Regions from separate parts of the Sporomusa aerivorans genome, predicted to be linked through region 1. Evidence: riboswitches for the same ligand, from Rfam matches in the RefSeq annotation. Region 1 holds a riboswitch; each other region holds the start of a gene.
What was found. Region 1 has a riboswitch for cobalamin ahead of SATMO3_RS05315 (HD-GYP domain-containing protein). Riboswitches for the same ligand answer to the same signal wherever they lie in the genome.

Region 1 (5,574 bases):
AGCGCGGCAAATGCAACCGCAAATTTCAATGCCTCATAGATACTCATCTTACCACCCCCCTTCCTTAAAAGGAAGGGGCTAACCGTTACCCCGGGCAGCCTGTACTCTTAGTATACCGTATTTTCCCAGAACGAAAAAGAGATTCTTGATACTACGCGCCGCCTCTATGCAGGCGGCCTTTTGCTTTCCCGCCGCCGGGGCACTGCGGCACTGGTTACAGCCACTTCTCCATATGGACAAGCTCAGCGCTGCCACCTTCGTCAAGGGTTATGACAAAGCCCTCTTTTTTCCAGAAGTTGAAGCCGCCCGGTAAAAATCTATGAGTATGCAGGTACATGATGGCATATCCCTGTTCCCGGCAAAAGGCTGTCATTTCTGCCAGCAGTTTAGCGCCCAGCCCCTGCCGCCGCAGGCGCTGATCAATATAGCACCGCCCTACTTCCGCCGTTACCGGCAGGTTATAGCGGCCTTTCAGCAGGGCAATCCGGTCATTGTACGTACAAATTGCGGCCGTCCCGGCAACTTCGCCTGCCGGGGTGAATATTCCCCACATATTGCAGTTTGCCGGCTCTACATACCGTTTCTCCAGCCCCCAGACATCCTCGGTCATAGCCGGCTGGCCTTCCTGGGAGAATAGTTCTTTAAGCTGCCGCAGTAAAAAGCTTTGCACAGCCTTAATATCTGCCGGGCGAATAGGACGGATAACCAGGTCTTCTTTGTTCATGGCGAACAACGCTCCTTTCAGATGCGAATCCTGTTCAAACAAACGGGAAATATGTCGAATTTTTTTCAGCGCTGCACGCCTGCGCTGTCAGTTCATAATTGGTGGCGGCTATGCCGCGCAGTCATAGGCTTTAGTCGCTGTCAGCCTACAATTTGACGGCGGCGGACAGCCTGTCCACAGATTTATTCAGTCCCGGCAAATACAGCCATAAAAACAGCGACCGCCCCAGGCTGAAAACAATAAAGGCCAGCCATACGCCGTGGTTGCCCAGGCCGGGCACACCTGCCCACAGGCAGATAAAGTAGGCGGCGAGAGAGTACAGCATGGAGTTTCTGACCGGACCGGCTGTCGTGGCGCCCGTAAAGATGCCGTACAGTTGCAGTCCCCAAAACGCGGTCAGCGGAAATACGGCGATCCAGGGCATATACTGCTGCGCCGCCTGCCGAACCTCCGGGATCGTGGTAAACAACCGGATGACCGGGTCCCCGAGGAAACTGGCGCTCAGGGCCAGCAGCGCTGCCGTCAGCCCGCCCCAGAAAGCCGTCAGCGTAATGGTTTTGCGGTAGAGCGGCCGGTTTTTCTCGCCAATGGCCTGTCCCACAAACACAGTGCCGGCATTGGCGATGCCGCCGAGTAAGTTGGCCATGACAAAATGGAGCTGCATAAGCACGGCATTGGCCGCTAAGACCGTGTCTCCGTAGCGGATGCCATAAACGGCGACAAGGTTATATACGGTAAGCAGGCAAGCCGTCCGGATGAACAGGTCCCGGTTGACTTTCATCATAGTCAGGAAGGCGTCCGGGTCAAATAACATCGCTGGCGTAAGCCCGTCCAGGCTGACCACATGCAGGTTGCGTATCAGCACAAAGCCGATACAGGCGGTTGCCATTTCCGCCAGCAGAGTCGCCGCCGCCACGCCGTCGGCATCCAGGCCGAAGCCGATAACCAGCAGCAGCGCCAGCAGGATATTCAACACGTTCATCAGCACCTGCAGAAAGAGGGAAAGCTTGACTTTGGCCATGCCCAGCAGCCAGCCGTTCATTACATAATTGGCCAGCACAAACGGCGCTCCCCAGATCCTGATATCGTAGTAGGCGCCGGCCAGAGCGCCCACGGTTTCACCGGGGGACAGCAGGGCAAACGCCACGGTTTTGATCGGCCACTGCAATAGTACCAGCAGCACGCCAAGCAACAGGGCAATAAGCATTGGTCTGACAAGCGCCAGCGTAATGGCCTGCTTGTCGCCGCGACCGCATGCCTGGGCGCTGAACCCGGAGGTGCTGACGCGCAGAAATCCCAGCAGCCAGTATAATGTGTTAAAAATCAGCACGGCAACGGCAACGCCGCCAATATAGGCGGCCTGGGGAAAGCGCCCCATGATTGCCGTATCGGCCACCCCCAGGAGCGGCGTGGAAATATAAGAAATGATAAGCGGTATGGCTAAACCCAGAAATTTTTTATGATCCTGCCAGTTGATGCTTGTAATGGACTGTTGCATTATCGCCTCCGTGAAGTATTGTAAACCGGGAAATCGTATATTCCGGCAAGGTTTTAGAAACTCTCTATTGACTTTTCTATCAATCAACTAAGCTCTTTGGCATAATACAAGCGGGAAACTTTTTGTATGTAGTCTATAAACTGTTCACAAAGCCAGGGATCAAGCTGTGACCCGGCCAGACGCCCGATTTCCGTTAGCGCCTGCTGACCGTCCAGGTTATCTTGCTGCTTCTGGCGGTTTGTAATTTCATCAAATACGTCACATATGGCGATCATTCTGCTTAAAAAAGGGATTGCCGCTTCTTTCAGACCTTGCGGATAACCGGCCCCGTCATACCGTTCGTGGTGGTACAGTACAAACGGGCTTATTTCCGCCAGGCCAAAGGCCTTGAGGATGGTTTCGCCATATGCCGCATGAAGCTCAAACACCTCGTGCTCCTGCTCCGACAATGCTCCCGCTTTATTTAGCAGTACAGTCGGCAGGCAGTATTTGCCGATATCATGCACCATTCCACAGACAAAGGCCTTATTCATTTCCGTTGTAGAAAAATCCATGCAGGCCGACCACTCGAACATATGCATGGCCACACTGTGACAATGCCTGAGCGTAGCGGGATGATGCCTGCCCAGCAGCGGCAGCAAGTAATCAATGCCTTTCATAATATTACTAATACCTCCGTTTCTAGAGACTCTTGGCAACCTAATTCGTCCCCCGAAGGGCAGGCGGAGTGTATCCAGCCGTTATAAAGAAAACACGGCTTGTGCCGAGCCTTTGGCGAAAGCGGAAGCCGATGTTGCCCTTATCCAGGCGAAAGTTATACTTTCTATCAGGACAAATAAAAACTCCCGGTATGAACCGGGAGTGTAGTGCAGTATGCCACCTTTGTAATGGAAAATATCCAGCAGAGCAGTAAACTGTAATCCCCTCCCCATGCCTCGTGGGTAAAACGGCGACTGTCAGCTAGGCAGTTCTCCTGGCTCCGGATCATGGCTTGCTTAAACCTTCCCAGGACAATTAATCCCAGTGGCATATCTTAAGCTTGCTCCCCGTTACAGTGGCGGGACCGCGCCGGCTTTTAACCGGACTTCCCTATTAAGCCCCGTAGGGCACCTAACTCATGGTATGTAATTGTTGCCAATTAAAATATATACTGGATTCACCGGGAAGTCAATAGCTCTAACTTTCCTTCTTATTTGCTTCCAATATTTCAGAAAGCCTTTCCAGTCCCTTTGTCATGAAATTTTTTTGTTGGTGTAATCCCCTCAACCGTCTTTTTGCTTTTCCTATTCTTTTAATACTTCACAAATCTTATCAATGCACTTTTCAAAAATGGCTATTTCCTGAGCCGTTAGCCGGGTGCTGAGTTTATCATAAAATTGTTGATTTAACTGTTCATGCGCCAGATAAGCCTGTCTGCCCTTTTCAGTCAGCGAAGCCAGCGTCGCCCGGCTGTCAGTGGCATGCGACGTGCGCTGAACGCAGTCCTTAGCCTCCAGACGGCAGACGAGCTGGGTTACCGCTCCCTTAGTAACCCCCAAGTGCGCCGCCAGTTCACTCATCAAAATCCGGCCGTCAGCACCAATCTCATCAATGATATTTATTTCACTGGGCGTTAAGCAGCCCGCGGCGCCAAACTGGTACGAGTGCCGGTTAAGGCGCTTGAGCTGCATAATAAGCCGGCCGATACGGGCGCTTCCCTGCCTGGAATCACAGCTTTCCGACTGTGGCTGCATTGTCCTGACCTCCCCAAATAGTTTAAAATATAAACTATTTGCTGCAAATTACATTTTTATCCTGTAACTAGCCCGCACTAAGGCTCCCGCTTCTATAAGCGGGAGATAAGGGCGGCTAAGTTCCCGGATAAGGGCGACTAAACTTCAGGTGGGGTTAAAACCCCAGCTGAAGCTAAGTCTGCTTTAGCCGGAACTGCCCATAAGAACGGACAGTTCTGGATCCTTACTAGAAACTCCAGCGCATGCCTGCGTCAAGACGCCATTCTGTAGCCACATCCCCGCCTACGCTCTTTTCCAGGTTGGCGTATGCATAGGCGTTGTTGCTTACTTTTGTGCTGCCGCCCAGTTGGAATACGGCCCAGCTGCCGCCCAGGTCCACACGGCTCTTTTTGGCTTCCTCGGCTATAAAACGGCTGCTGAAATCCCCGCTGAATTCATGCGCCAAAAAGGCTTTGGCGTAGATGCTGCTTTTCTCGGTCAGACGGCCCACGCCTACACCGATCCGCCCTACCAGGCTGGTAAAGCCGTCCTGGCTGATGTTCATGGTCCGGTAGTTGCCGGCCCCATCTTTTACGTCACTGGTGGCTGTGTAGTCTTTGCCCTGCAGACGGCCCCAGCTTAGCTGCATCTGCGGTTCTACGTACAGGCCCTTGCCGTATTCGATCCGCCGCCCGTATTCCGCGCTCACGGACAGGCCGTTGGTTTTGTAGTCGCCTTCTACTTTATGACCCATCTCGTTATAGACGGTGAAGTCATTTTTTATCTGACCGCCTTTTAGGACGATGTCGCTGTAGTGGCCTTTGTCTCCCTGCCAGCTGCCGTATAATGACAGGCTGGTGGCCGTGTTGTCGCCCCGGCCTCCCAGGATGTAGTCGCTGTCGCCGTCGGTGTGGCTTACGGCCGCGCCTACCCGCCAGCCACTATTTACTTCTTTGTCATAGCCGATCTGGACGGCTTTATAGCTGGTGCTGTACCGGGTGTTGTTCTGGTCGTATTTGGATTTCCCGCCGTAGACGTTGGCCCAGATGCCGCCGTTCTCCGGCGACAGACGCAGTTCGCCCAGCCGTTTTTGCAGGTCGTTGTTTTCGGTACGCCACAGCATGGCTGACGATACCATGGCCGATTTGGCGCCGCTCATGACCATGGTTTCATACTGGCCGTATTCGATGGGGTTGTCCGGGGTGATTACGGAGCCGGACGCCAGGCTGCCGGTCGCGCTGTTAAACTCGATATCGCCCACTTTCCACAGGATGCCGGGCGCGGTCAGGCCTTCGCCGATGGCCACTTTGCCGGTCAGGTTGGCTTTGGCGGTCTGGTAGCCGTCGTAGGTCAGTTTGCCGGCCAGGGCGTTCAGTACTTCGTTGACGGTATTCTCTTCGGCGACGTTGATGCCGCTGCTGTCGGTCATGAGCGTGATGGCCGAACCGGTCGCCGCTTTTTCGATGCGGAGACCGCCGCCAATGATTTCTGCGGGGTTCTGGCTGTTATGGCCGTAGATGACCATGGTGTTGCCGCTGTAGTTGTCGATAGCGATGCCGGTATTGCTCTTTTGCTGGATGATGCCCCGGGTCGCGTCGCTGTCGCCGCCGGTGAAGCTGGTGACATGGCTGATGTTGTCA
Region 2 (5,574 bases), 480 kb from region 1:
CTTTCTAGCACAAGAAATGATTGCAATCATTGCGATTATGTTATTAGTTAGAACTCTTCTCCAATTTGAAGTCTTTAGAGTATCAAGCATTTCCATTGAGATGTACGGTCTTAGCTGGGCAGGTATATAATAATCTTTATGGGAAGGGTTGGTACTTCCCGTATTTTTTATTGAAGAGATACAGGAGTTTTGGTTATTTAAATTATCATTACAAGATAATTCGTAATTAGTGTTACTTTCTTCGTTTTGTTCTGAAGTATTTTTATCTTCAGGAGTAGCTGGTAAAACAGAAGCAATGTGAATATTATTTGATGTTCTTGTTGATTGATTTACTTGTGTTATAGAGGTTAAAAGAGTTTTCATTATATCTTCTTTAAATTTATGATTATCATCATTGATTGTTTTCTGTTTTTTTTCTAGTTCTTTTACTTGACGATCGACCGATAATATTTTACCAAGTGAGATTTTATCAAAAACAAAACCTAAAGTTATAAAGACCATTAATAGTAAAATCAAAAGATTATTCGTATCTATAGATTGCTGATGTTGGAGATTATAAATTAATATCCACCCTAAAAATATTAGCAAAATAAAGGATATAAAATAGTAAAGTAGTCTTTCCCATAAAGGACGATTATCCATCTGCCCCTCCTTTGTAAATTTATACTTCGAAATTATCTTATTAAGGTATTTAATTTGTGAATAATCGCAGATTCCTTTCTATTTTTGAAAATTTTTTTTAATAAGCTAATTTATAATTAGGCGATTGCATGAATGAGTGTTATTAGGAATTAGAGGAGATACAAGTTTATAATTTTTGCGGACCAATTCAGTATTATGGATGGATTTTTAGACAATATAAAATTTTAGTCACAGGATTAGATATATCTATTTATAATGCAGCAGGCACCAGTCAATATTAAGACAAGGCATACAAAAAAAATAGCGAGTTACTTCGAACTAATTTCTTTTGGGATTATCTGTTAACCCTAGTAGCCAATCAGTAGACACACCATAGAAATTAGACATTTTAATAAGTGTCTCGACACTTATAGGTCTTCTTCCGTGTTCTAGTGATCCAACGGCGCTTGGTGTGATACCAACAGCCTGAGATACTTCTTTTAACTTAAGGTCACGGTGTTCACGTAAATATTTAAGTCTTTCCGCCAATATTGATAAAATCATGCAATCATTCCTTAAAAATAATTGACTTTGTGCCAATTGCACATTTATAATATGTATATGAAGTGTGCAAATGGCACAAAGAAGTTTAAATGAAATGATGAAGGCTTCTGCCTTGCAACTTTTATTTTCTTCGAGCTTCGTCTGATCTGCCAACCAAGTAATCCAGAGACACGTCGAAATACTCGGCAAAGGAGATAAGAACTTCAAAGCTTGGTTTTGACTCGTTTTTCTCATACATAAATATGATCCGACGTTTGACTCCAACAGCATCTGCCAAATCCTCAGCTTTCAGCTTTCGTGATTTTCGTAAATGACTTAAACGTTCACCAAAAGATGGCATCAAATCACACACCGTTTCAAGTAAAAGTATTGACTGTGTAATTAAATTGCACTATAATGATTTGTAGTGCAATTTAATTGCGCAAAGGGTATTGGATTAAAGATATGATTTAATAACATGCTGCTTATTTGGCGTACCTTGCTACCTTTGATGTGCAGACAAGCACCTGGGTAGCCGAAAATATGTACTTCTAGCTAAATTCTAGTACAGCAGAAAGGAGGCAGCTAAAAGAGCAACCTAAACCACAGCAGGCTTATCTCAATAAGCCGCCAACCAAGGGCAAAGTATACCTAGAAATGTGTCCAAAAGACACTTGTCACCCAACGTCACGTTGGAGCAACAGCTGCCAATGGAGACAATCGAACGGAAAACAGGGGTGTGTTCCACATACGATTGTCTCCATTATAGCGCAGACAGCACCCGGCTTCAATCCAGGTGCTGAGAAAATGCACGGAAATTATGTCCGCACCGAAGTGTAGTGAAAGAGTCCCCTGGAAAAAATGTTTTTACTGAGAGGATAAAAACAGTCATAATCCACGACTATACGTCATAAGTTGAAACCGAAAGAACAACCGAATATCTTGGGATAGGTGCCCGCAAGGGCTTAATAGGGAAGTCCGGTGAAATACCGGCGCGGTCCCGCCACTGTAACGGGGAGTAGTCTCGCATATTGGCCACTGGAGCGTCAGCTTTGGGAAGGCGCGGGACAGCGATGAACCGGAGTCAGGAGAACTGCCTGTCCGACAATCACCATGTTACCTGCGAGCGACGGGGAGGAGATTATAAGATTACCGGACAATCCCGGTGAATTTGCTGTAAAACTTCCGTTGCGGGAGTTTTTTTTATTGCATCGCTCTTCGAAGCGATAGGCCAAAGAATACCACAGGGAGAGAACAAGATAAAGGAATGATCACCTTTGAACCATATCTATAAAATCATTTGGAACCGGGCCCGCGCCTGCTGGCAGGTGGTGTCCGAGCTGGCGAAAAGCACCGGCCGGATGAAATCGGTCCGCTGCAGCAGCGGCGTGCGCGGGGCCAAATGCATAGTGCTCAGCCTGGTCTGGTTGCTGGCGCTGAACATAGCAGCGCTGTTTATCCATACGGCGGCTGCGTTTACGCCGCCGGCCGACACCAAGAATACCTGGACATATATTGGACTGGTGGACGGCTATGATACCTGGACCTCCACGAGTGCTGTCGGCGGCAATGGCCACCTGGCCGGCACGTCCAAGAAGTATCTGACGGCCATAACCTTGAATGCCGGCGAACGATGGCGTCCCCTGGACATGCGGACCCCGGCAACGAATGCTCTGGTCGTATACGCTACGGTCAGCGACCTTACCCTGAATGCCGGCAGCATGCTGGATTTGGCCGGACGTCAGGCTTTGCTCTATCTGCCCACGTCCCAGTTTCCCGGCGGGTTCGACAACACGCAAAAGCAGATAGCCGGGTATCATTTTACGATTGATAAATTAACGCTGGCCGGGGATGCGGTCTTTCGTATCAATACCAATATAAAACTCATTGGCGGCAATGGCGGTTTCACTGGGGCAAGTATAACCGTCAAACAACTTGAGGGAGCGGGCGGCACGGTCTATATCCAGTCCGCCTATGACCCGGCCTGGAAAGAGCTGGTCAGGGGCGTAGGCTCGATCTATGAGCGCAAGACGTTGGCGCTGAGCGCTCCCGGTAACTATGATAACTACATAGCCGCCGACTTCAGCGCCGCCGATTACAGCAAGGTCAATGTCGTGGGCCAGGCGTCACTGATGGATGGACCTCTCAGGCTCTATGAACTGGTGCCGGTCATCGACTGGAACAACCTGCATGCCGGCAAGGCCGTGCTGGTGGCGCTCAAAGCCTATAATACCGGTGTTATCTCCGAATCCGGCAAAATGGCCAGTGATGCCCAACTGACTTACCGCAATATCTGGCGTATTGAAGAGGGCAATCTCTTCACCCGCATGGATGAGCTGCATGCCCGGCATTACGGCAATACAGACGCGCCGTCCCTTGCCGGCGCGGCGGACAGGCCGGTGAGTGAAGGGGTATGGGCCCATAGCTTCCGGGGGAAACTGAACAGCCGCGGCGCGTACGGGCGCAGCGTCAGCCAAAGCTACAACGGACTGCAGGCCGGATTTGATAAGGCCCGGGAGGGCGACTTCTATAACGGGACCTTATACTACGGCCTGATGCTGGGCCAGCTGGACGCCGGCACCGGCTACGCCACAGGCCGGGGAGACCTGACCGGCACGAGCATGGGCACCTATGCTTCCTGGATTGGCCACAATGGCCGCTATCTGGACCTGGCTGCCCGGATGACAAAAATCGAAAACGACTACCGGTTTCATGACAGCGACAGCGTCAATACGGCCAAGTACGGCAGTTGGGCCAGCGGTATCAGCGCCCGGTACGGCTACCGCCGGGACTTGCCGGATGGCTGGTACTATGAACCCCAGGCCGGCTTGGCAGTCGGCAACCTGGATAGGGTAAGCTACACGCTGCCCAACCAACTGACGGTCAGCCAGACCGCCGACCGGCCGGTGGTCGGCCGGCTGGGCGTGACCGTGGGTAAGACGTTCGGTGATGAAGCGCACCGTGGCCATGCTTATGCTAACATAACGGCCCTGCATGATTTCGGGAGTGGCAAGCTGGAGGCCCGTTTCTCCGGCGACCGCGCGACCTTACGGACCGGAGCTGATCAGGACACCTGGCTGGAGTTCAAGCTCGGCGCTGCGCTGCAAACCGCCCGCGACAGTACGGCGTTTCTGGAAGTGAGCAAGTCCACCGGCGGTGATGTCCGCCAGGACTGGCAGATTAACGGCGGCTTGTCCTGGAAGTGGGGATTGCCGGCTAAGGCCGGCAAAGCAGAAGGAAGCCGTCAGTCCACCGTACCGGCGGTAACAGCCACAGCGCCTGTGGCCGGGGACGGCAATAGTCAGCGGATAGACAGCCCGCCGCCGTCCGCCCATATTGCGCCGCAGCTGCCGGCTGCCGGCGGGGCGGTGGCGGCAAGCTCTGATCAGCCGTCCGGCAGTCCGGTGGCTGCACTGGACGCCATAGCCTTGCCGCCGGCGGCACCGGTGGACGAGGCCCTGCCGGACACCGGTCGGCCGCCTGTCAGGCCGGTTGCGATAAACCCCGGTTCCGATTCCTCCGAACTGGCGACTTACGCTTTCGAGGCGGTAACGGTCGAGGCCCCGCGCCCGGAGTGGGAGCGGGACCTCTCGCCCGGTACCGTGTCGGTTATCCGGCCGGAGGATTTCCAGGGCGAGCAGAAGACGCTGCCTGATTACCTCGAGACCGTCCCCGGCGTCCATATCCAGCGGGTCCGGGGCACCAGCAACTACAGCATTGCCCGGGTCCGGGGCAGTACGGCCGCCCAGGTCGGCGTTTACCTGGACGGCGTGGAGCTGAACCTGACATCGGAAACCGGTGTTGACCTCTCGGCCATCCCGATGGACAATGTCGCCCGCATCGAAGTCTACCGCGGCTATGTCCCGGCCCGTTTCGCCGGCGCGCCGATGGGCGGCGTCATCAACATTGTCACTAAAAAGCCCGGCCAGAGCGGCGGTTCGGTATCGGCAGGCCTGCGTTCCTTCGGCGGCTACAAGGGCAATCTGGAGGTGACGGCCCCGCTCGGCGAGGGCAGCCTGCTCCTGGCTGCCAACCGCGACCAGAGCGACGGTGATTTCAGCTATACCAACCGCTATCATCCTACTACCCCGTACGGCATAGGGCCGCTGACAGCCGAACGGCGGACCCGGCGCAACAATGATTATCACCTGACCGACGGGCTGCTCAAATGGCAGGATGACCACTGGCAGGTCAAGCTGGCTGTTAAAGATCAGTTCCGGCATTTTCCCGGGTATGCCGGCAGTGAGAGCAGTGATAATCCTGACTATGTTTATCCGGTGCCCGAAGTGCGTCTGCATCCTCCCTATCAGGAGATCCGGCAGACCGACCTGGCGGTGGGCCGGCGGCAGCAGGTTGGCAATCTGGACTGGGGCTGGCAGGTCGACTGGCGGGACTCGGATAAAGAGTGGC
Region 3 (5,574 bases), 2.4 Mb from region 1:
AGCAATTCCAAAGCTGCCCGGTGCGCCGGCTCAGCGGCGAAATGCGAACCCAGCAGGTAGTCTTTCACTTGCGGCGCCAGCTTGACGGCTATGAGAGCTGCCGCACTGGTAGCAAGACCGTCCAGTACGATTGCAGCCCGCCCCGCAGCCGCCCCTAAAATAACGCCAACCAAGCCGGCCATGGTCAAACTGCCCACTTTTCTTAACACTGCAAGCGGTTCCTCGGGAGAGGTTGAGTTGACTGCCAGGGCTGTACTGACCAATTCGGCTTCATAGCCGGATAATTCCGCAAGTACACTGGCATTGTAGCAAGCGGTAACAGCCACTGCCGGTAACAGTCCGGCGGTCCCCATTTCGCCCAGACCAATTACCTGTACACCCTGCGCGATTTCTTCCCGGGCAACTTCGATTCCTGTTTGCACAGCCTGCAGCACCTGCTCACTGGTCATAGCCGGCCCTTTCGTTATATTTCCGGTGCCATAGGCCAATTTTTCATGACGTACAGCAGGCAACGGCGGCAAATCAACTGCTACGCCAATATCCACTAAAACCGGCTTAGCTTTGACATGTTCGGCAAACACATTAATAGCCGCGCTGCCCTGACAGAAGCCGGCGATCCGCTGCTGGGTCGTAACTTGCGCCTTATTCCAGGCCAAATCAGCCGCCACTCCGTTATCAGCCGCCATAATGACAATGCTTTTGTTCAGGCTGCGCGGGCGGGAATTGCCGGTAATTCCCGCCAATTGCCTGACGATATGCTCGAAAGAATATAAACTGTTAAGCGGCTTGGTTAAGTTATCCAAACGCACCTGGCAGCGTTCCATAGCCGGCTCATCCAAAGGTTTTATTGCCGCAATAATATCTTTAAGCATGAGTCTGACCTCCTGTAGTGCCCAGCAATTTAATGGCCGCCCGCAACATATCAATGGCTACCGAAGCGCCAATCCCCTCACCGAGACGGACCCCCATATCCAGGCAGGCCTCCAGATTAAGATGGCGTAAAGCGATAATGTGAGCCGGCTCGCCGGACAGATGCGAGGCAAATATATACTTTTGACAGACAGGCTGGATGGCGTTGGCGATTAAAGCCGCCGCCGTGGTATTGAGTCCGTCAATCATCACAGCGCAGCGGTTGGCGGCGCAGCCTAAAACGACACCGGCCAATGCACCGATTTCAAACCCGCCTACCTTGGCCAATACATCAAGTCCGTCGCCGGCATCCGGTTTATTAAGCTCCAGCGCGCGGCGGACAACACCGATTTTAACCTCAAGCCGGCTGTCTGAGATTCCCGTTCCCCGCCCGGTGATCTGCTCGGGCGACAATCCGGTGAATGCGCCGACAATGGCGGCGCTGGCCGTTGTGTTGCCAATCCCCATTTCACCAAGGCTGAAACAGGTAGCGCCCTCACCTACTTTAGTGTTCACAATTTCAATACCGGTTTCAATAGCCTGTATGGCTTCGTCCCGCGTCATCGCGGGTCCCTGGGTAAAATCCCTGGTGCCATAAGCAATTTTCCGGTGCCACAGACCGGGAACATGGGATAAATCACCGGCCACGCCCATGTCAACCACGACCATGTCTGATTGGCTGAAATTAGCGAAGGCATTGGCACTGGCCCCTTTGGAGATAAGGTAATTGGCAGTCATATGCATAGTCGTCTCTATAGGATAAGCGCTTACGACCTGGCGGGCCACACCGTGATCGGCCGAGGCCACTACCATGCAGCTGCGCGGCAGGCGCGGCTCAAGCTCTCCGGTTATGCCGGCGTATTGTCTGACCATCTGTTCCAGCCGGCCAAGACTGCCTGCCGGACGAATCACGCTGTCCAGGCGGGCTTGTATCTGCTGCATAATGGCGGTATCCGGAGCAGTGATTTTAGCTAGGGTTGCTTGCAATAAATCCATAATAACCTCCATTGTTTTGTATGATTTACGCTGTAGGTATAAGATAAGACATGCGATTGCTTCGGTGTATCTCCTTGCAACGACCGGAGCGGGTGGGTAAAAAACAAAGGGCTTTTTTGGTGTACCCAAAAAAGCCCTCTTTTCCATGAAGGTTTGGCAAACGGTGTAAGGCAGGTCTCCTGGCTCCCGGTTCATCGACGCTTGCGCCTTCCCCTTGACGAGTGGCAAATGCAAGTTCTCCTCCGGTACAGTGGCGGGCCCGCGCGTATGTATGGCTTGGCCATACTCAGACTTCCCTATTCTCCTCCGGCAGTTAACCGGCGGCACCTTAACCGCGCATATGTAACTCTAACTGTGGACATTATAGCAAAGCAATCGCTCTGGCGTCAATATATATTGAATGATACTTTCCAGCAGAGTGTCATAGGGGGCGGGGTTGCCGACATAAAACAATCGCCGTCAAAATGGTGTAAAAATCACGCTTTTTTAGTTACCAGCCAAAACATATAACTAACCAAAAACAGCAGAAAACAAGCCGTAGCCCCTAAACACACATTGGTTGCAACCCCTGCTTTGGTCGCCAGCGTGTACAGGCCGACTCCTAAAAACATAAAGGTATTTTCCATGAAATTCTGAACGGCGATGGTTTTGCCTGCACCGATGGTATGGTGACCTACCTGCTGCAGGCAGGCGTTCATGGGAACTATGTATATCCCGCCCAGCGCTCCGACAATAAGCAGCCCGGCTACGGCTACCGGCAGGCTGGTAATCTTAAGAAATCCTAATATAGCTAACCCCATCGCCAAACCGAACCAAACGGTACGTTGATAGTTTCTGATACTAATCAGATAAGGTGTAACCAATGCGCCGACAGCAATGCCTACGCCGGTAACAGCGATAATCATACTGATAGCGGTACCACTGGTTATCCCCAAAGTAAGCGGTACCCACGCAAAGATAATCATCCGGAGCACAGCCGAAGCCATCCAGAAGGAGCCTGTCCCGATCAGGGAGTAATGACTCTGCGGATTACGCAAGAGTACAGCCGTATCTGCAAAAAATTCACTAATTGCACGGTTGTAGCCGATACTTCTATTACCCGCGTCTTTAGGTATGATGATATTAATGCCAATGGATGAGGCATATAAAAGCGCACAAGTTCCCAGTGCCAGGGTTATGGACAGATCGGAAAGGAAACCGCCGGCTACCGACCCGGCTAAAATAGCTAGAATTGTATAACTTTCCAGACCGGCATTGGCTCTAAGCAGTTCATCCCCGTTGCGGGTAAGAAATGGTAATATACCGTATTTGGCGGGACTATAGATAACCGCCCCCAGGCCTACGGCCGCATAGCTGAGCGCAGGATCAAAGCCAACAAACAATAGCAACACACCGGCGGTTTTTACGATATTGCCAATGATAAGAACTTCAGCCTTGGGCTTCCTATCGGCCAAACGTCCGACCCAGGGTGATAACATAATATAAGAGGCTAAAAAAATAGTTTGTACAAAAGAAAGGTAAAAGTCCGGATAACCATCCCGCCTAATTATGGCTAGAATAATAAATAGTATCATGTTGTCCACGAACGCTGACAGAAATTGAGCGGTAAACAGCGCCCTCAGCGGCGACAGTCTAGGCATCTTCTTGCGCCTCCTTTACTGCCAAGCCTTTAAGGGTGACATAGTCGGTTTTACCGCTGCCCAACAGAGGTAATTTATCCATTACAATAACTTCCGCCGGCATTGCCAGCATACTCTGACGGGACTGACCCATAAACGCCCGGAGCGCCTGTTTGGAAGCATTGGGGTGCATCGTATAGAGTATGATTTTCTCCCCTTTTTTATCATCCGGTACATTAATAGCTGCGTTGCGGTCGGTGCCGAAGCATTTTTCGGCGGCTTTTTCAACGGCATCCAGACTAATCATTTCGCCTGAAATTTTAGCAAAGCGCTTGAGCCGCGATTTGATACTGACGAAACCTTCACTGTCAATACTCACAATGTCGCCGCAATCGTACCATACCGGCGCCGGTATAAAACCTTTGCCATACAGCAGATATCCGGCCATGACATTAGGGCCTTTTACTATTAGATTGCCGCCGGCTTCAATCCCCGGCACCGCATCAGTACGGTATTCGATACCGGGCAGGAATCTGCCTACTGTTCCAGCCCGATTGAACAATGGCGAATTCAGGCTTAACACCGGCGCCGTCTCGGTAGTGCCGTAACCTTCAAATATACGGATACCAAACTTATCTTGCCACATTTGGCGTACCTCGTCCTTAAGTTTCTCGCCACCGGCCAAAACATAGCGCAAACTGTAAAAATCATAGTGATGGGCGTATTTGGCGTAACCGTACAGGAATGTTGGCGTACCCAACAACAAGGTCACATTCCGGTCATAAGCAACTTCCGGCAGCATTTTATAGTGCAGGGGACTCGGATAAAGAAATACTTCAACACCATTAAGTACCGGCAACAAGGTGCCGGCTGTAAGGCCAAAGGAGTGGAACATCGGCAGCGCATTCAGCATCTTATCCCGCTGCGTGTAATCTATTACGCTGGATACCTGATTAATATTGGCAAGGATATTTTCGTGGCGCAGAACTACCCCTTTAGGTTTGCTCTCGCTGCCGCTGGTAAACAGGATCAGGCTGCCTTCCCCGGCTGCCTTTTCACCGCTAAGGTATTTATATAGGCCTGTCAATTTATCAATAAGGCCAATCTCCCCCCTGACATCTTCCAGGTAAATAATCCTGAACTTGTCAGCCAATCTTGCCGCCAATTCCTCAAGCTTTCCTTTTTCGATAAACGTGCGGGAGGTAAGAATGGTTTTGACTGCGGCGGTTTCACTGCAGTCAATGTTGTTTGCGGCCCCGGCGCTAAAGTTGAGAATAGCCGGCGTCTTGGCAAGATAAAACAGCGAAAACAAAGCTAACACATGACCGATGGAGTTAGGCAGCATAACGCCGACAGTTTCTTCCTTGTCTAAGATGCTCTTTAATCTGCCACCCAAAATGTAACTGCCAATAATGGCTTGTCGATAACTGACCGTACCGGTTATATCCTCGGCCATGATTTTGCTGCTGCCATGCAGCCTGCCGGCCGCATGCAATTTGTCAAATAAGTTGGTGCTGCCTGCCTGGTTCTGGCGGGCCTTAAACATCGCCTGCTGTAACAAGACGAGAATGCGGTCACTAATTTCCTTTTTCTGCAGACGGAAACTTCTCGCCGGCGCAGCACTAAGTTGCGCTGTCTGATCAATATAGATACTTACCTTGGGAAACCAGCGAGACTTCACCTTATCTTGTACCCTGGAAAACTTGGAAAACTCCAAACCGCGAAAAATTACCGGCTGCAGCACCGCCCCTGTTTTTAGAGCAATAAAACCAACGCCGCTATAAACTTTCATTAGATTGCCGGTAGTCGTGATACGACCCTCGGGAAAAAGAACCACCGTACGGCCTTCCTTAATAATGCCCACGATTTTTTTCAGCGAATAAGGATTAAGCGGATCAACGGTGATATGATCGACCCAACGCAATACAAAGCTAATCTTCGCGGCAATGGCCGTATTAATAACAAAGCACACGCCTGCAGGCAAATAAGCATATAAAAAAACAGCATCAAGAAACGATACATGATTAGGTAATATTATCGACGGGCCGCT
Region 4 (5,574 bases), 170 kb from region 1:
CTACCGGGAAACGTTTTACGACATGCTCGATTGTCAGGATTTCTTCTTTCTCAGCCGACATATCTTTTCCCTCCGACCTGCGGTACCGCAGCTAAAAGTTCTTTGGTATACGCCGACTGCGGCCGGGAGATAATCTCGTCCGTTCCGCCGGATTCGACGACTCTTCCTGCTTGCATGACGATCAGTTTATCCGACATATAGGCTGCCACTCCAATATTATGGGTAACAATAATGATTGCCGTTTTATCCTTCCGGCAGATCTCCATCATTTCCTTTACCACTTGCGCCTGCGTCGTCACATCCAGGGCCGAGGTCGGCTCATCCGCCAGCAGCAGGCGCGGTTTGAAAAACATGGCCATGGCCACACCGACACGCTGGCGCATGCCGCCGCTCAGTTCAAACGGATAGCTCTTCATAATATTTTCCGGGTTGGGCAAGTGCATCTTCCTGAGCATGTCCTCTGCGGCCCTGGCTGCTTCCTGTTTGGTCAGCGGCGAATGCTCGCGGATATACTCTACGAATTGGCTGCCGATACGCCGGATTGGATCCAGCATATTGCCACTGTCCTGAAAAACCATGGCAGCCTTTGTTCCACAGAGGCGGCACCACTCGGCAGGCGTATTCTCCAATACATTCCTGCCTTCAAAAAGTATCCTCCCGCCAGTCACACGCCCCTCATGCGGCAGGCAGCCCAGGATGGCGCGAATAACCGTTGTCTTGCCGCTGCCACTTTCTCCCACAATTGCCAGGATTTCTCCTGCATCGAGCGATAAATTTACATTCCGGACGATTTCATGTTCCGCGTAGGATACCGAAAGCTCCGATACCTCTATCAACATCTCAGTTCTCCTTCACGCGATCTATTTTTTTGCCGGTCTAATCTTATTGGTCAGCCAGTAATAATCGGACGGATACATCTTCGCGCCTGCAATCGAGGTCGAGCTGATGATGTTGGTTTCCGGATAACCCAGGAAAAGAGCCGCGCCATCGTTCATGATGATCTGCTGAATGTCGACGATGAGCTGACGGCGCTTTTGATGGTCGAACTCTGTGGAGAGCTGGGCAAACTTCGCATCCAGCTCCGGATTACTATAGCCTGAGCCATTCTGGGGGTTATCGCCGTTTTTATTCGTTCGCCAGTACCAGTTCAAAAAGATCTCCGGATCACCGGTATTTGCCGTCGTGATATTCGATATCAAAAGGCCATAATCGCCGTTAATCCCCATTTTGTCGATCAAATTATAATCTACTGTCTTGATTTTTACATCAAAGCCAACCTTCTTCGTATCTGACTGCACGGCCTCAGCATAAATCGGCAGCTCCGCGCGGCTGTTGTACACTACAAAATCTACAGTGAGCTTCTTGCCGTCCTTTTCGAGTATGCCATCGCCGTCCGTATCTTTCCAGCCGGCTTGAGCCAAAAGCTGTTTCGCCCGTTCAACATTGTAGCTGTTCGGATCCTTGAGCTGGTCAAAGCCGTAATCCATAGACGGCGGTACAGGCGCCTTGCCTTCAATAAAAGTTCCTTTCAGAATAACCTCATTGTACGCCTTTCTGTCGCAAGCGCTGATGAAAGCCGCACGAACCTTGGGGTCGCCCAGGACTCCCTGCTGGCTAATACGTGCAAGTACTGTGCGCAGCGAGGAAATTCTGTCGATATGAAACTTTGCGGTATCATTAAAGAGGCCGATGTCGCCTGCTGCAATGTTAACTGCCATGTCTACCTCGCCGGACTGCAGAGCCATCGCCCTTGTGTTCGGATCGTCAATGGACGGGATCTCAACTGTTTCATACGGCACTTCGCCGTCCCAGTAGTGCGGATTTTTTACCATGACCGCTTTATCCTTGACGAAGGACTGGCACATATAAGGACCGGTGGTAATCGGACCTTCTTTGGCAAAATTACGTCCTGCTTCAGCCGATACATCTACAATCAAGAAAAGCGGATCGGCTAAGAATCCCGGCATATTCGGCTCCGGCTTTTCCGTACGGATGGTAAGCGTCTGACCGTCAGCATTCATGTCCTTATACTTAAAGAAAGTCGTCGCGCGCTTATTCTTGGCAAAGGCTCTTTCCAGAGAAGCCTTGACAGCGGCAGCATCCAGCGACTTTCCGTTTGAAAATTTCACCCCGTCTCGGATTTTGAAGGTCCATGTCAAATGATCAGCGCTGATCTGCCAGCTTTCAGCCAGCCACGGCTGTACATTCATTTTTTCATCAAATTTTGCCAGGCTTTCCCCCATGCCATAACGCATGACCACCCAGCCAAAATAATTTTCCGTCGGTTCCAGCGAATCCGCAAAATTTGTTACACCAATTTTCAGTGTCTTTTTGTCGGCTTCCTTTTTACCGCTGCCGCCGCAGCCTGCCATAAAGACCGCCGACATGCAAATCATCAGCAACACACAAATAAATCTTCCCAAGCCCTTCATAAACCTCACCCTTTCTATGTTCTCACTCAGTTTGCCCGCTGCGGATCCATGATGTCGCGCAGGCTGTCTCCCCAAAGGTTAAAGATTGCTACAACTGCCAGAATCGCAGCCCCCGGATAAATCATCAGCCAGGGAGCCGTCTGGATATGCTGTCTGCCCTCGTTGAGCATAAGCCCCCATTCCGGTGTCGGCGGCTGCGCGCCAAAGCCCAGAAAGGACAATCCGGCAAGTTCCATGATCATCGTACCGATATCCATGGCGGCCGTCACAACAATGGTTGGCAGGATATTCGGCAAAATATGGCGCCAAAGGATGTGGAGCGGTCTTGTTCCATTGGTTACGGCTGCCGCGATAAAATCACGTTCACGCAGCTTCAGGGTAAGGCTGCGTCCCAAACGCGCATATTTTGTCCAGCTCACGGCCGCCAGCGCCAGAATTGTATTGAGTATATTCCCGCCCAGCATGCCGGCAATGGCAATAGCCAGCACGATGCCCGGAAAAGCCAGCATCATATCCACAATGCGCATAAGCACTGTATCCACCTTGCCGCCCGAGTAGCCGGCGACCACACCAACGAATGTCCCTATCACCGAAATAATGGCGACTAGCGATAGCGTCATTAAAAGGGAGGTCCGCGTCCCGTAGAGAATTCGCGATAAGCAGTCACGCCCGAGCTTGTCCGTACCGAACAGGTGCTCCGCCGACGGCGCCTGCAGCGACTGCCGCATCACCGCATCATACGGGTCGTAAGGAGCCAGCCATGGCGCCAATACCGCCAGGCCTGCAATCATTAGAACCAAAAACGTAAACAGTCCAAACAGGAATTTATCTTTTGTCCAAAACGACACTCAGCGCCCTCCTTTCTTCAGCCGCGGATCAAGATATGTATAGGAGATATCAACCAGCAGATTAATCCCCATATACAAAACAGCAATCCAGAGGACAAAGCCCTGTACCAGCGGATAATCACGCATCTCTATGGCATGTACAGCCATCTTGCCAAGTCCCGGCCAGGAGAAGACCATCTCAATAACAGCCACGCCGCCCAACAGCCAGCCAATCGACAGGCCCAGGAGCGTAATGAGCGGCAGACATGCATTCGGCAGCACATGCCGCCAGAGAATTTTCCGCATGGGAAAGCCTCGCGTCCGGGCACCAATGATATAATCCTGTCCCAGTTCCTCCAAAACCGCCGTACGCACCTGCCGCGTGTATTTAGCCGACATCGCAATGGCCAGCGTTAACGCGGGAAGCACCATCCGGTCCGGCGACACCACACCGCCTGCTATCGGGAAAAGCCTCAGCTTCAGCCCCAAAACGTACAGCAGGATAAGCCCTACCCAAAAGCTCGGCATAGACACGCCTAAAAACGAAATGCCGCGAATCAGATAATCAGCGGTACGGTTTCGATATACCGCCGACAGGATCCCGCACGGAACCGAGATCAACAGCATCATTACCAGAGCCGAGCCTGCCAGTACCAACGTTCCCGGCAGGCATTGCCAGAGCCGGTCGGCTACCGGCATCTTCGCCGAATAGGACATGCCCATATCCCCCTGCAAAACACCGGCAAGCCAGCGGACGTACTGTACATGAAACGGCTGATCCAGCCCCAGCTGTGCCCGCGTCTCGGCAATCGTTTCCTCCGAAACAATGGTATCGCCCACCTCCAGCAGCATCTCTACCGGATCTCCCGGCGACAGATACATCAGACAAAACGTCAGGAAGCTGACACCGAGAAGAGTAATAACCATCTGCGCCAAGCGATGCACAAGCTCTTTTCTCTTCAAATCACCATCTCCTCTCTGTCAAAAAATAAAAATCCGTATAGAATCGTTTTCTTAACTAAAAGAAAAGGATTCTATACGGATACAGACAGACTGCCCATTCAGGCGCAGTGCAGTTATATGCAGACAATCAGAAAAAGCATAGACTGCGCCTACACATCCATTTCCTTATCACTCGTAAGTCAACAATGAATCTTATTATAAGCAGGCTTTCTGGCTCATAGATCATAACCTTCGCTTCCGTCTTCCCAGAGTTTCCTCCAGTGACGCTCTTTTGAAGCAGGCTCCCTATTTACAGCTGCGGGACAGCACAGGATTTTCACCCGTTTTCCTCTCATCGCTCAGCAGCAAATGCTGCCGACACTTATAACGTTCTATATAAAATTGTCATTAATAAGCAAAATTAGCCATTAAATATTATGTTTACTATTATATAAATGCGCTTTGGCATTTGTCAATCCAATATTTTACTATATTAACTATAAATAATCAATATATCCTTTGTTTTTATTGACGATGACGATTTTTGATACAAACTACACTACGTGAGTTATAACTCATTTATCCTGTAACTAACCCGCACTAAGACTCCTACATCTATAAGCGGGAGATAAGTGCGGCTAAGTTCCTGGATAAGGGCGACTAAACTTCAGGTGGGGTTAAAACCCCATCTGAAGCTAAGTCTACTTTATCGTCTGTATTGCAGGCGATTGGCGACAATGCGTCGCTTTTTCCGCAACATTTATCATTGCATTTTATTCTGGATAAAAAAAATCTACTGCCAATTTGTCAGTAGATTGTATAACTATTTTATATTTATTTAATTATTCATACCGCAATGCATCAATCGGATTCAATAGTGCGGCCTTCCGGGCAGGGTAAAGTCCAAAAAACAGGCCAATCCCAACGGAAAACGCGAATGATATGATAATCGGCATGGATGTAATCACGGTATTCCAGCCGGCAACAGAGGAAATGGCATATGAAGCGCCAATTCCTGTGGCGATGCCGATTGCCCCGCCAATGACGCCGATAACAATGGCTTCAATGAGAAACTGCATGAGGATATTGGCATATCTGGCTCCCAGGGCCTTGCGGATACCAATCTCCCGGGTTCGCTCGGTGACAGACACCAGCATAATGTTCATAATGCCGATACCGCCGACCAAAAGGGAAATGGCCGCTATACTGCCTAACAGCAGGGTAATGGTCGCTGTCGTTTCCTGGGCGGTAGCCATGACGCTGGCCAGATTACGCACGGTAAAGTCATCGTCTTTGTCGGCGGTAATGCCGTGACGGGCCCGCAAGAGGCTGGTAATGCCATCCTGAACCTGGTCCACCACTTCGGCATTAGC

Region 2: it holds a riboswitch for cobalamin, as region 1 does, so the genes downstream of both, SATMO3_RS03335 (TonB-dependent receptor domain-containing protein) here and SATMO3_RS05315 (HD-GYP domain-containing protein) in region 1, are expected to answer to the same signal.
Region 3: it holds a riboswitch for cobalamin, as region 1 does, so the genes downstream of both, cobT (nicotinate-nucleotide--dimethylbenzimidazole phosphoribosyltransferase) here and SATMO3_RS05315 (HD-GYP domain-containing protein) in region 1, are expected to answer to the same signal.
Region 4: it holds a riboswitch for cobalamin, as region 1 does, so the genes downstream of both, nikB (nickel ABC transporter permease) here and SATMO3_RS05315 (HD-GYP domain-containing protein) in region 1, are expected to answer to the same signal.

Annotation. Positions count from the first base shown of each region.
Region 1 is NZ_CP156926.1:1,201,041-1,206,614, reverse strand. Features, by position in the region: gene SATMO3_RS05325 (N-acetyltransferase family protein) at 215-724, opposite strand; gene SATMO3_RS05320 (MATE family efflux transporter) at 870-2,222, opposite strand; gene SATMO3_RS05315 (HD-GYP domain-containing protein) at 2,306-2,881, opposite strand; cobalamin riboswitch at 3,168-3,351, opposite strand; gene SATMO3_RS05310 (MarR family winged helix-turn-helix transcriptional regulator) at 3,506-3,955, opposite strand; gene SATMO3_RS05305 (autotransporter outer membrane beta-barrel domain-containing protein) at 4,182-5,574, opposite strand, start outside.
Region 2 is NZ_CP156926.1:724,343-729,916, forward strand. Features, by position in the region: gene SATMO3_RS03320 (hypothetical protein) at 1-642, opposite strand, end outside; gene SATMO3_RS03325 (helix-turn-helix domain-containing protein) at 961-1,338, opposite strand; gene SATMO3_RS03330 (helix-turn-helix domain-containing protein) at 1,307-1,525, opposite strand; cobalamin riboswitch at 2,097-2,280, shown strand; gene SATMO3_RS03335 (TonB-dependent receptor domain-containing protein) at 2,442-5,574, shown strand, end outside.
Region 3 is NZ_CP156926.1:5,312,601-5,318,174, forward strand. Features, by position in the region: gene SATMO3_RS25430 (nicotinate-nucleotide--dimethylbenzimidazole phosphoribosyltransferase) at 1-872, opposite strand, end outside; gene cobT (nicotinate-nucleotide--dimethylbenzimidazole phosphoribosyltransferase) at 865-1,905, opposite strand; cobalamin riboswitch at 2,057-2,251, opposite strand; gene lplT (lysophospholipid transporter LplT) at 2,382-3,545, opposite strand; gene SATMO3_RS25445 (AMP-binding protein) at 3,538-5,574, opposite strand, start outside.
Region 4 is NZ_CP156926.1:1,030,947-1,036,520, reverse strand. Features, by position in the region: gene SATMO3_RS04685 (ABC transporter ATP-binding protein) at 1-61, opposite strand, end outside; gene SATMO3_RS04680 (ABC transporter ATP-binding protein) at 51-839, opposite strand; gene SATMO3_RS04675 (ABC transporter substrate-binding protein) at 861-2,432, opposite strand; gene nikC (nickel transporter permease) at 2,459-3,280, opposite strand; gene nikB (nickel ABC transporter permease) at 3,281-4,222, opposite strand; cobalamin riboswitch at 4,405-4,602, opposite strand; gene SATMO3_RS04660 (ABC transporter permease) at 5,044-5,574, opposite strand, start outside.